Regions from separate parts of the Neorhizobium sp. CSC1952 genome, predicted to be linked through region 3. Evidence: riboswitches for the same ligand, from Rfam matches in the RefSeq annotation. Region 3 holds a riboswitch; each other region holds the start of a gene.
What was found. Region 3 has a riboswitch for cobalamin ahead of bluB (5,6-dimethylbenzimidazole synthase). Riboswitches for the same ligand answer to the same signal wherever they lie in the genome.
Positions count from the first base shown of each region.

Region 1: linked by a shared signal. The riboswitch ahead of QTA58_RS09805 (CbtB-domain containing protein) and the one ahead of bluB (5,6-dimethylbenzimidazole synthase) in region 3 are both predicted to bind cobalamin.
Region 2: linked by a shared signal. The riboswitch ahead of QTA58_RS03925 (aromatic ring-hydroxylating dioxygenase subunit alpha) and the one ahead of bluB (5,6-dimethylbenzimidazole synthase) in region 3 are both predicted to bind cobalamin.

Region 1 covers NZ_CP128416.1:1,959,876-1,963,144, reverse strand. Annotated here, with positions in the region: gene QTA58_RS09820 (cobyric acid synthase) at 1-158, opposite strand, end outside; gene cobO (cob(I)yrinic acid a,c-diamide adenosyltransferase) at 162-776, opposite strand; gene QTA58_RS09810 (CbtA family protein) at 773-1,546, opposite strand; gene QTA58_RS09805 (CbtB-domain containing protein) at 1,560-1,736, opposite strand; cobalamin riboswitch at 1,773-1,969, opposite strand; cobalamin riboswitch at 2,042-2,252, shown strand; gene QTA58_RS09800 (DUF1636 domain-containing protein) at 2,365-2,763, shown strand; gene cobW (cobalamin biosynthesis protein CobW) at 2,760-3,269, shown strand, end outside.
Region 2 covers NZ_CP128416.1:734,141-737,409, forward strand. Annotated here, with positions in the region: gene QTA58_RS03915 (BA14K family protein) at 1-192, opposite strand, end outside; gene QTA58_RS03920 (BA14K family protein) at 386-811, opposite strand; gene QTA58_RS03925 (aromatic ring-hydroxylating dioxygenase subunit alpha) at 931-2,175, opposite strand; cobalamin riboswitch at 2,284-2,499, opposite strand; gene QTA58_RS03930 (DUF6656 family protein) at 2,652-3,266, shown strand.
Region 3 covers NZ_CP128416.1:4,411,877-4,415,145, forward strand. Annotated here, with positions in the region: gene QTA58_RS21310 (hypothetical protein) at 1-526, shown strand, start outside; gene bluB (5,6-dimethylbenzimidazole synthase) at 527-1,213, opposite strand; cobalamin riboswitch at 1,287-1,475, opposite strand; gene QTA58_RS21320 (TolB family protein) at 1,493-2,332, opposite strand; gene QTA58_RS21325 (NAD+ synthase) at 2,350-3,269, opposite strand, start outside.

The DNA.
Region 1 (3,269 bases), 2.5 Mb from region 3:
CCATCCGCCGTCACCGCCGCATTGTTCGACATGTTCTGCGGCTTGAAGGGCAGGACCTTCAGGCCGCGCAGGGTGAAGGCGCGGGCAAGCCCGGCCACCACCAGCGACTTGCCCACATCCGAGCCCGTTCCCTGAAACATGAGAGATCGGGCAACCATCGCTCAGAACTCGATGCCGGCCTGGGCCTTCACGCCGGCCTTGAAGTGATGCTTCACCAGCGTCATCTCGGTTACCATATCGGCGGCCTCGATCAAGGCCGGCTTGGCGTTGCGGCCGGTGACGACCACATGCAGGTCGGGCCGCCGGGCCTGCAGCGCGGCAACCACCTTGTCGAGATCGAGGTAGTCGTAGCGCAGAGCGATATTGAGCTCGTCGAGGATGACGAGGCCGATCGTCTCGTCGGCCATCAGGTCGAGCGCCTTTTCCCACGCTTTTTCGGCAGCGGCGATGTCCCGCTTCAGGTCCTGCGTTTCCCAGGTGAACCCTTCGCCCATCGTATGCCAGACGACCCGGTCGCCGAACACGGCGAGCGCCGGCTGCTCGCCGGTCGACCAGGCGCCCTTGATGAACTGCACCACGCCGACGCGCCGGTTGTTGCCGAGCATGCGGAGCGCCAGGCCGAAGGCGGCGGTGGATTTGCCCTTGCCGGGACCGGTGTGGATGATGAGAAGACCCTTTTCGAGGGTCTTCTCCGCGACTTCGGCATCTTGAACCGCCTTGCGGTTCGCCATCTTGACGCGATGGCGTTCGGCTGCCGCCTGATCGATCTCCTTCACCGCGGAGCCAGCCCCGCCAGCGGACGCGCCGCGGCGTCTTCGCCGGCCCGGAAACGTTCGCGGACCACGCCGGCAAGCGCGCCCAGCGCCGCCCAGAACACCAGATTGGTGACGTAAACGGCATTGACGAAGCGGGCATGCAGCTCCAGCGGCACCGCCGTTTCATGCGTCGGCGGCAACGGGGCGCCAACCACATGCGGCGCGATCAGCAGAACGATCGCCGGTACGGCAAACACGACGGAACGGGTATAGGCGAGCAGGCCGAGGCCGAATGCTGTGCAGACGGCTGTCGAAATCCACCAGACCTGGCGCGGACCGAGCTCGGCGGCCGGCATGCCCGGCAGTTCCGGCGGCAGGCCGAGGCCAGGTGCGAGGCTGACGGCAAGAAAGCCGGCCATGCCGAACATCAACCCGCCGTGCCAGCCCTTGAGGCCTCCGAGGGCTTCCGAGATTGCGATCAGCACAAGGCCGAAGCCGATTGCCGAGAGAATGTTGGCGGCGGCAGTGTAGATGAAGCGCTCGAAACCGTCGGCGGGAGCCCAGGCTTCCTCGCCGTGACTATGTTCGGCAGCCGCAGGAGCCGCGGCACCGGCAGCCGGGGCAGCCTCATGGCTGTGGCTGTGACCGGCCTCGGCGCCGCCGGCATTTTCATAGGTCTCCGCCTGCAGGATGAGCGGCACCGTCGAGAAGCTCTGCAAGACGGTCAGCAGAAGTCCGGCCACAAGCCCGGCGATCACCGCCGTTAGGACGATGTTGCGAAACAGCGACATTTGGAAATTCCTCTCAGTGGCAGGGGAAGGCCAGCGAGTGGCGCGTATCGTGGGCGGCGTTGTGGACGACTTCCAGATGCGAGAAGCCGACAAAACCGACGATGAACAGGCCGAGAATAGCCGTCATGCTGAGGGGGATGATCTTCGAAGCGGAAACGCCGACTGCACTTGCGGCAGAATTCGTGACCATGTGTTTCGTCCTTTCGCCCTCCACCCGAGGGCCGTTCAAGTTCCGTTTGCCGAAGGCAGGTCTCCTGGCTCGCGAATCAGGCGCCTCGCATCCGCCTTCCCGGGAAAACCCAGTGGCATTTGGATGGAAGCTCTCCGCTTACAGTTGCGGGGGCAGCCGCGGGTTCGACGGGTCCCTCCGTCTCACCGCATTCCCTCTCGGCCCTTCCGGGCACCATCGACCGCTCCACTATAGCCGAATTCCGCCTTCCCGCAATCGCCTTTGCGACACCCGCTGCACTCCATTGACATGGACCTGCGACCGGGCTTACTTGGAAGGGAGACGGTCCTTCTCCGGCAACGGAGAAGGTCAAGAGGGAATGCGGTGCGACCCCGATGAGGGTCAAAGCCGCGGCTGCCCCCGCAACTGTAAGCGGAGAGCCCGAGCCAAGAAGCCACTGGAGAGACGATCCGGGAAGGCTGGCTCAGAGGCGAGGACCCGCGAGCCAGGAGACCTGCCGTCGAAAGACATCGTGCTCGCCGGGCGGGGTGCTCCGGGTCGAGGATTTCGTTCACGGCCGAACCGGCGAGAGCCGGACGTGCCCGCACCCCGACATGTTTTACGTGGCGGACAGGCGGCCGAGTGACGAATGATGATTGACGAGCAGCCCGGAAACGAAGCGGACGTGACGATCTTCGTGTGCACCAACTGCCGCGACGAATCGAACGCCGAGATGCGCCCGGGCGTGGCGCTGATAGCGGCGCTCAAGGAAGCGACGGCCGGCAAGCCGCTTGCCGTCAAACCCGTCACCTGCCTTGCCAATTGCGAAAAAAGCCCGAGCGCGGCCTTCAACCACCGATCCGGCTGGTCCTATGTGTTCGGCTATCTCGCGCCGGAAAACGTCGAGGACATCGTCACCGGTGCAATGATGCTGGCCGAGGACGAGCGCGGTTTCCTTCCCCTTCGCGGCCGCCCCGCCTGCCTGCGCGGCAAGGGCATGACGGCCCGCATTCCACCCTTCCATCATCACGAGGACATGCCTTCATGAGCGTCAATTTCGATCGCGTCCCCTGCACCGTCGTCACCGGTTTCCTGGGCGCCGGCAAGACCACGCTGATCCGCAACCTGATCGAGAAGCTGGACGGCAAGCGGCTGGCGATCATCGTCAACGAATTCGGCGATGTCGGGATCGACGGCGAGGTGCTGAAGGGGTGCGGCATCGAGACCTGCCCCGAGGACAATATCATCGAGCTCGCCAACGGCTGCATCTGCTGCACCGTCGCCGACGATTTCGTCCCGGCGATCGACCAGATCCTCTCCCGCGAGCCGCGCGTCGACCATATTCTGATCGAAACCTCCGGCCTCGCCCTGCCGAAGCCTCTCGTTCAGGCCTTCCAATGGCCGGATGTGAAGGCGCGCGTCACCGTCGACGGTGTCGTTGCGGTCGTGGACGGCGTGGCGCTTGCGGAGGGCAGGGTCGCCGACGACCATGACGCACTGGAAGCTCAGCGCCAGGCCGATGGCTCGATCGACCACGACGATCCCGTGGAGGAG
Region 2 (3,269 bases), 1.2 Mb from region 3:
CCAGCCGCGGCGGTCGCGCCAATCGCGGCCGTCACGCCAATCGCGGCGATACTGCACCAGGTTTATGCCCGAATTCGCCTCGATCCCGGCTGCCGGAGCGGCCGGCAGCGGCATTGCCCCGGCCGGCATCAGCGAGCCGAGCAGAACGGCGGCGGAAATGCCCGCGACCGCGATTTTCTTGAACAGCGTCATGTTGAACTCTCCCAACCCTTGGTCGACGTTTTCATTTCCTTCGCCGGCTCCGACAGCGCCTGCCATCGACGAACCGTAAGTTCCCCACGATACTAGAAAATTCATCCTGAATGCGTGATTAACGCACAAGCAACGGAAACCCGGCCCGGGCAGATGCCCGAACCGGGTCCCACATTCCAGCCTCGAAATGATCTTACCGGTACGGCGATACGCATTGCGCGCGAACGCCGGCACGCGGCACGTAGGTATTATCCGAAGCGCGGTAGGTCCGGTAGCGGCTTTCGCACCAGGCGACGTGCCGGCTGCCATAGCCGCCGCGATCGGCCGCGACCGCGCCGCCGATGATCGCTCCGGTGGCGAAGGCAGCCAGCGGGAACCAGAAGCCGTTGTGATACCGATAGCCCGGACGGCGATCGCGATAGCCTCGATAACCGCGATGCCAGCCATAGCGGTCGCGCCGCCAGTCACGGCGATCCCGGTACTGCACATCCGTCACGGGGTTGGCGAACGAAATGCCGGGCGCCGCGGGCATCTGGAAAGCCTGCGCGGGCGTAAACCCGGCAAAAGCGGACGCGGCGGCGATCGCGACCGCGGTCAGGCGTAAACGAAAAGATCTCATTCCTCATGTTTCCTTGTTCTGAATTCTGTTTAGGAAACAATGCAAAATAGAGTATTCCGTTCCTGGGAGAAGGGTTCTCGACGATCACGAATAAGCGATCAGCCTCGGAAGAAACCGGATCACGCAACGATCGAAAGCATCGTCTGATCGCCCTGAAGGCGATTGACCATGAAGTTCGAATACCATTCGACGAACTGCATGACGCCACCTTCGTGCACCGCCGAATAGGGCCCCGGCTCGTATGCCGGCGAGCGGATTCCGAAGGCGTTTTCCTCGACGATCTGACGGTCCTGGTCGTTGGTCATGTTCCAGACATGCGTCAGCTCTTCCAGATTGTAATCGACGCCTTCGACCGCATCCTTGTGAACCAGCCATTTGGTGGTGACCGCCGTCTCCTCCGGCCCGATCGGCGTGACGCGGAAGGAGACCGCATGGTCGCCCAGCATGTGGTTCCACGTGGTCGGATAATGGAAGAGCAGCATCGTACCGATCCCGTCGATCGCCACGTCGTCGGAAAGCCTTCGCTGCACGGCGCTCCTCCCGAACATGGTATAGCTTTCGGCGCCTTCGATCAGCGGCATGCGGGCCACACGGAACTGGCCGTCCGGCGATATCCTGAACTCGCTCGGCAGATCGGCCGCCTCGCAGCGCTGCCAGTGCTCGAGGATGACCGGATCGTCGATCGCACCCGACACGCCCGTGACGGTCGGCGCCTCCGGGAACGTACGGCAGAGTTCCGGGTGATTGCCGGCGCAATGGTAACATTCGCGATTGTTTTCCCAGACGAGCTTCCAGTTGCCCTTCTCGATAATCGTCGACTGGTGGGCGACCTTGGCCTCCGACAGGCGATGCGGCGCCATGTAGGGCTCGATCGCGGCGCGGACGGGCGCGAAGTCGGGAGCCTCGTTGGCAAGGCAGATGAAGATGTAGCCGGCGACGCTCTCGCAATGGACCTTCTTCAGCCCGAACTGCGTCTTGTCGAAATCCTGGCCCATCTGCCGGGCGATCAGCAGCGAGCCGTCGAGCTCGTAGGTCCATTGATGGTAGGGACAGACGAGCCGTACCGCCGAACCGCTTTCCTTGGTGCAGACCCGGCTGCCGCGATGGCGGCAGGTGTTGTGGAGCGCCCGGATCTGACCGTCACGGCCGCGCACGACGACGACCGGATAGTCGCCGATCTGCAGCGTGAAATAGCTGCCGGCCTTGGGCAGTTCGCAATCGTGGCCGACGAACAGCCAATCGCGATACCAGATCAATTCGAGATCGAGCCTGTAATAATCGGGATCGGTATAAAAGGCCTGTTCGAGGCTGAAGCCTTCGCGGCGGTTCTTGAGCTGCCGCAGGACCTGACTGCGAATTTCCATCTTGCCTTCCTCGTCAATGCGGCCCTTGAGCAACCACGGAAGGACAGGGAAATACCGGCCGGCTCCGACCCGCAATCTCCGCGTCCCGAGCGCCCACCGCGATCGGTCAAATTCTCTCTCATCCCAGGCTGGTTTCCGGGCTCAGGAGCTGTCCCTTGCGGGACGGGCATGGCGCCTTCCCGGGCGGCCGTTCCGGCTCTTTCCCAGTGACTTCTGCCAGGCCTCTCAACTCCACCACCGTTGCGGGGGCAGCGCCGGGTTTCGACCGGCTTCCCAATTCTCCGCCCTCCCTAGCGAGGCGGCACCTTGAGCTTGCAGCGGATATAATCATCAGCCCCGCGTGTCGCATAGGCAACATTGCGACATCGGCAACCGCATTGACGACGGCTTCGGAAAACCCTCAAGCCCCGCGAAAGGAAAACCGGTCATTAAGGGGTGAATGTTACGGTCCCGCCATCGATGGGAGCAGCGCCACCATGCGGGCTACGGGAAAATTCCGCTATTACGAAGCTCCGCCGCCGAAGCCTCCTGCTCCCGCGGCGCCGAAGACGACCGCGCATTCGGAATTCCTGCGCACCGGGCGCATCGCCCGCAACAGCTCCATCTGGATGCCGGCGGAGCGGCGCTACGTCAGCTACGCGGAAGTCGCGGCACGCACGGGCAAGAAACTGGAAGCCGCCGGCGAAAAGAGCCACGAGCGGATCAACGCATTCCATCGGTCGATCCAGTTCCCGAAGATCATCTTCCACCGCACGCTCGACGAGCGCCCGCATCTCGGCTACTGCCATGTCACGGCGGCGAGAACGCTCCTTGCACGCCGCGTGCCGGTCAGCTGGTCCTTCTACATCGCCAATTTCTTCTCCGAGATCGGGGAAGAGGAGATATTTTTCGAACGCATCAGCACGACCTATTCGCGCATGTACTTCGCCGTCGCGATCGAGGGCGAGCCGGGCGAGCCATTCCGGATCGACCGCTCGATCCGCAAGAACGGGCTCCTGTTCCAGACCAGCGATCCGATGGAAGCGATCAAGAACGTGCTGACGCTCGGCGCATCGAGCAATGCGCTGCGCGAGATCATCAAAAAGCTTTGAAGA
Region 3 (3,269 bases):
CGCGCAGCAGCTCAGCCGCCAGAACAGCGTCATCCGGCAGTTGCGCATCGAGATGCGCAGCGCCGGCTGCGGCACCGGGAGCATCATCGCCCTTGGCGATGCGGACAGCGAGATCTGCCAGGAAATCCGCGATCAGCTCCAGCAGGCGGAAGCGAACCGCGACGGCATAACGGACGAGCGAAACAATGCGCGGCAATTGGTGCAGTCCTCCGACGAACGCACCGCCATTCTCGCGGCGATCCGCTCGAACAGCTGCATTCCGTCCGACGTGGAAGAGGACCAGAAGGAACGGATGAAGGTGCAGGGTATCGAACTGCCGAAGGAAGAACCCTATTCCGGCATCACCAATCTGCGCACCACGCCGCCGGAACAGCCGCAGGCAGCGGCCGTCCAGCCGAACCTGCCGGGTCCGGAGCGTCCCTATGATCCGAACAGGAAGGTGCGGATGGTCGGCCCGCAATTCCTGCCCGAGGAAAACATCGATCTCGCCCATCCGAAATCGAGCGGGCCGCAGCCGCAGCAGTGATCAGCGGTTCTCCCATTTCTCCCTGAAGATCAGCTCCTCGAGCGGCAGGCGCTGGCGCCAGCCTCTGACCGCCAGTTCCGGCTCGGCATAAAGCCGATCGACGTAACCCAGGCAGAGCCAGGCGACGATCTCGATGCGCTCGGGAATGCCGAGCAGAGCGCGCACATCCTCGTCGCGGAAGATGCTCACCCAGCCGACGCCGACGCCTTCGGCGCGCGCCGCAAGCCAGAGGTTCTGCACGGCGCAGACGGTCGAATAGACATCCATGCGCGGATTGTGCGTACGCCCCAGAACGACCGGCCCTGCCCTGTCCGGATCGCAGGTCACGCAGATCGAGAGCGGCGCCTTGCAGATGCCTTCGAGCTTCAGGCTGCGATAGAGATCGCGCCGTTCTTCGGGGAACATGTCCGCAGCCTCCTCATTGGCGCGCGAAAAGGCGGCGAAAGCCGCTTCCCGCACCGCCGGATCGCGGATCAGGACGAAGTTCCAGGGCTGCATGAAGCCGACCGACGGCGCCGCATGGGCGGCGGCAAGCAGCCGCATCACGAGGTCGTCCGGCAACGGCTCGGGCAGGAACTGGTCGCGCACGTCGCGGCGCGTCCCGATCGCCCTGTAGACGGCCGCCCGCTCGGCTTCGGAAAATTCGCCGGCAGTAACGAGGCCGGGTTCGAAAAGATCAGGTCGCATCGTTTTCCCCAACAATGCAGCACCCCATGCCTGCGGCACAAGGAGAGCTTCGAAACCTGCCGCCGTCCGCGCGGATCGGTCTATCCCGTCAGGCCGGTCTTCTGACTTGGCTTCATTCGCCTGCGCCGCTGCCTTCCCGGAAAATTCCAGTGGCGTAGATCTCGCGGCCAAGCGTCGGCCTCACAGCGTCGGGCACGTTCCGGCATCTCACCGGATTCCCGATTCTCCCGCAGAAGCGGGCACCTGACGAAAGCTTTATGCCCGGAAGACCACAGCCGTTCAAGCCGCCGATGCGACGGGGAAATACCGCACATAGGCGAATTCATCGCCGTCCGGCGCCCAATTGGGCGAGTTCATCGTGCCCTGCCCGCCGAAAAGATCGAACAGCGTCTCGACATTGCCGCCGTCCATATCCATCAGCCGGACCCTGACATTCCGGTCGCGCGGGTGGTCGAAGACATCGGCGTCGTAGGAGACGAAGACGATCTTGTCACCCCTTGGTGATGGATGCGGAAACCAGTCGCCGTAATTGCTGTTTGTGATCCGCTCGGCCGGACCACCCTCGGCCGGCACGCGCCAGATCTGCATCAGGCCGGTGCGGCTGGAGTTGAAATAGATCCACTTTCCATCCGGCGAATAGTCCGGACCGTCATTGCGGCCTTCGCCGAAGGTGAGCCGCGTCTCCTCGCCGCCTTCGATACCGATCGTATAGATGTCAAAGACCTGGTCCCGGATGCAGCAATAGGCGAATGTCTTCCCGTCCGGCGACCAGCCGTGCCAGTAGGACGGCAGGTTCTTCGTCACCAATCTCGGCACGCCGCCTTCCGCCGACAGAACGTAGATCGCCGACTTGCCGAATTCCACCTTGTCCGAGACGGCAATCAGGGCGCCGTCCGGCGAGATGCCGTGGTCGTTGTTGCACTGCCGGGCAAAGCCCGTGTCCACCAGCTCGGGCTCGCCGTCGCCATCCGGTGACAGGCGGTAGATCGATCCCTCGCTGTTCAGCATCAGATAGCGTCCGTCCGGCGACCAGTTCGGCGCCTCGAACAGTTCTTCCGTCTGCCAGACCACGCGGTTCCGGCGGGTACGGATGTCGAAGACCTCGACCGAGCTGCGCAGCGCCATGGCCGGCTCCCCTACCGGTCCCTGAACCGGTTGGTGATCGGATAGCGCCGGTCGCGGCCGAAATTCTTCTTGGTGATCTTCACGCCCGGCGCCGATTGCCGCCGCTTGTATTCGGCGAGATAAAGCAGGTGCTCGATGCGGTGCACGGTCGCGGCGTCGTGGCCTCGGGCGACGATCTCCTCCGTGCCCATTTCCATCTCGACGAGGCATTCGAGAATGTCGTCCAGCGCCGGATAGGGCGGCAGGGAATCCTGGTCCGTCTGGTTGGGCCTCAGTTCCGCCGACGGTGCCTTGGAAAGGATGTTCTTCGGGATCACCTCGCCCGTCGGCCCGAGCGCGGTCGGCGGCAGGTGCCGATTGCGCCAGGCGGAGAGCGCATAGACCTGCATCTTGTAGAGATCCTTGATCGGATTGAAGCCGCCGTTCATGTCGCCGTAAAGGGTCGCGTAGCCCACCGACATTTCCGACTTGTTGCCGGTCGTCACCACCATCGAGCCGAACTTGTTGGAGATCGCCATGAGAATGGTGCCGCGGGCGCGGCTCTGCAGGTTCTCCTCGGTAATACCCTCGTCCGTCCCTTCGAAGAGTTCCGACAGCGCCGACAAGAAACCGTCGACGGGCTCGGCGATCGGCACGATGTCGTAACGGCAGCCGAGCGCTTTGGCACAGTCGGCCGCGTCCTTCAGCGAATCCTCGGACGTGTAACGATAAGGCAGCATGACGGTGCGCACCCGCTCCTCGCCGAGCGCGTCGACGGCGATCGCCGCGCAAAGCGCGGAGTCGATGCCGCCGGAGAGGCCGAGCACGACCGACTTGAAACCGTTCTTGTTGACGTAGTCGCGGAAGCCGAGCAGGCAGGCGCGGTAGTCCGCCTCCTCCTTCTCCGGAATGCGCGCCATCGGCCCGCGCGTGCAGCGCCACGTGTCGCCGG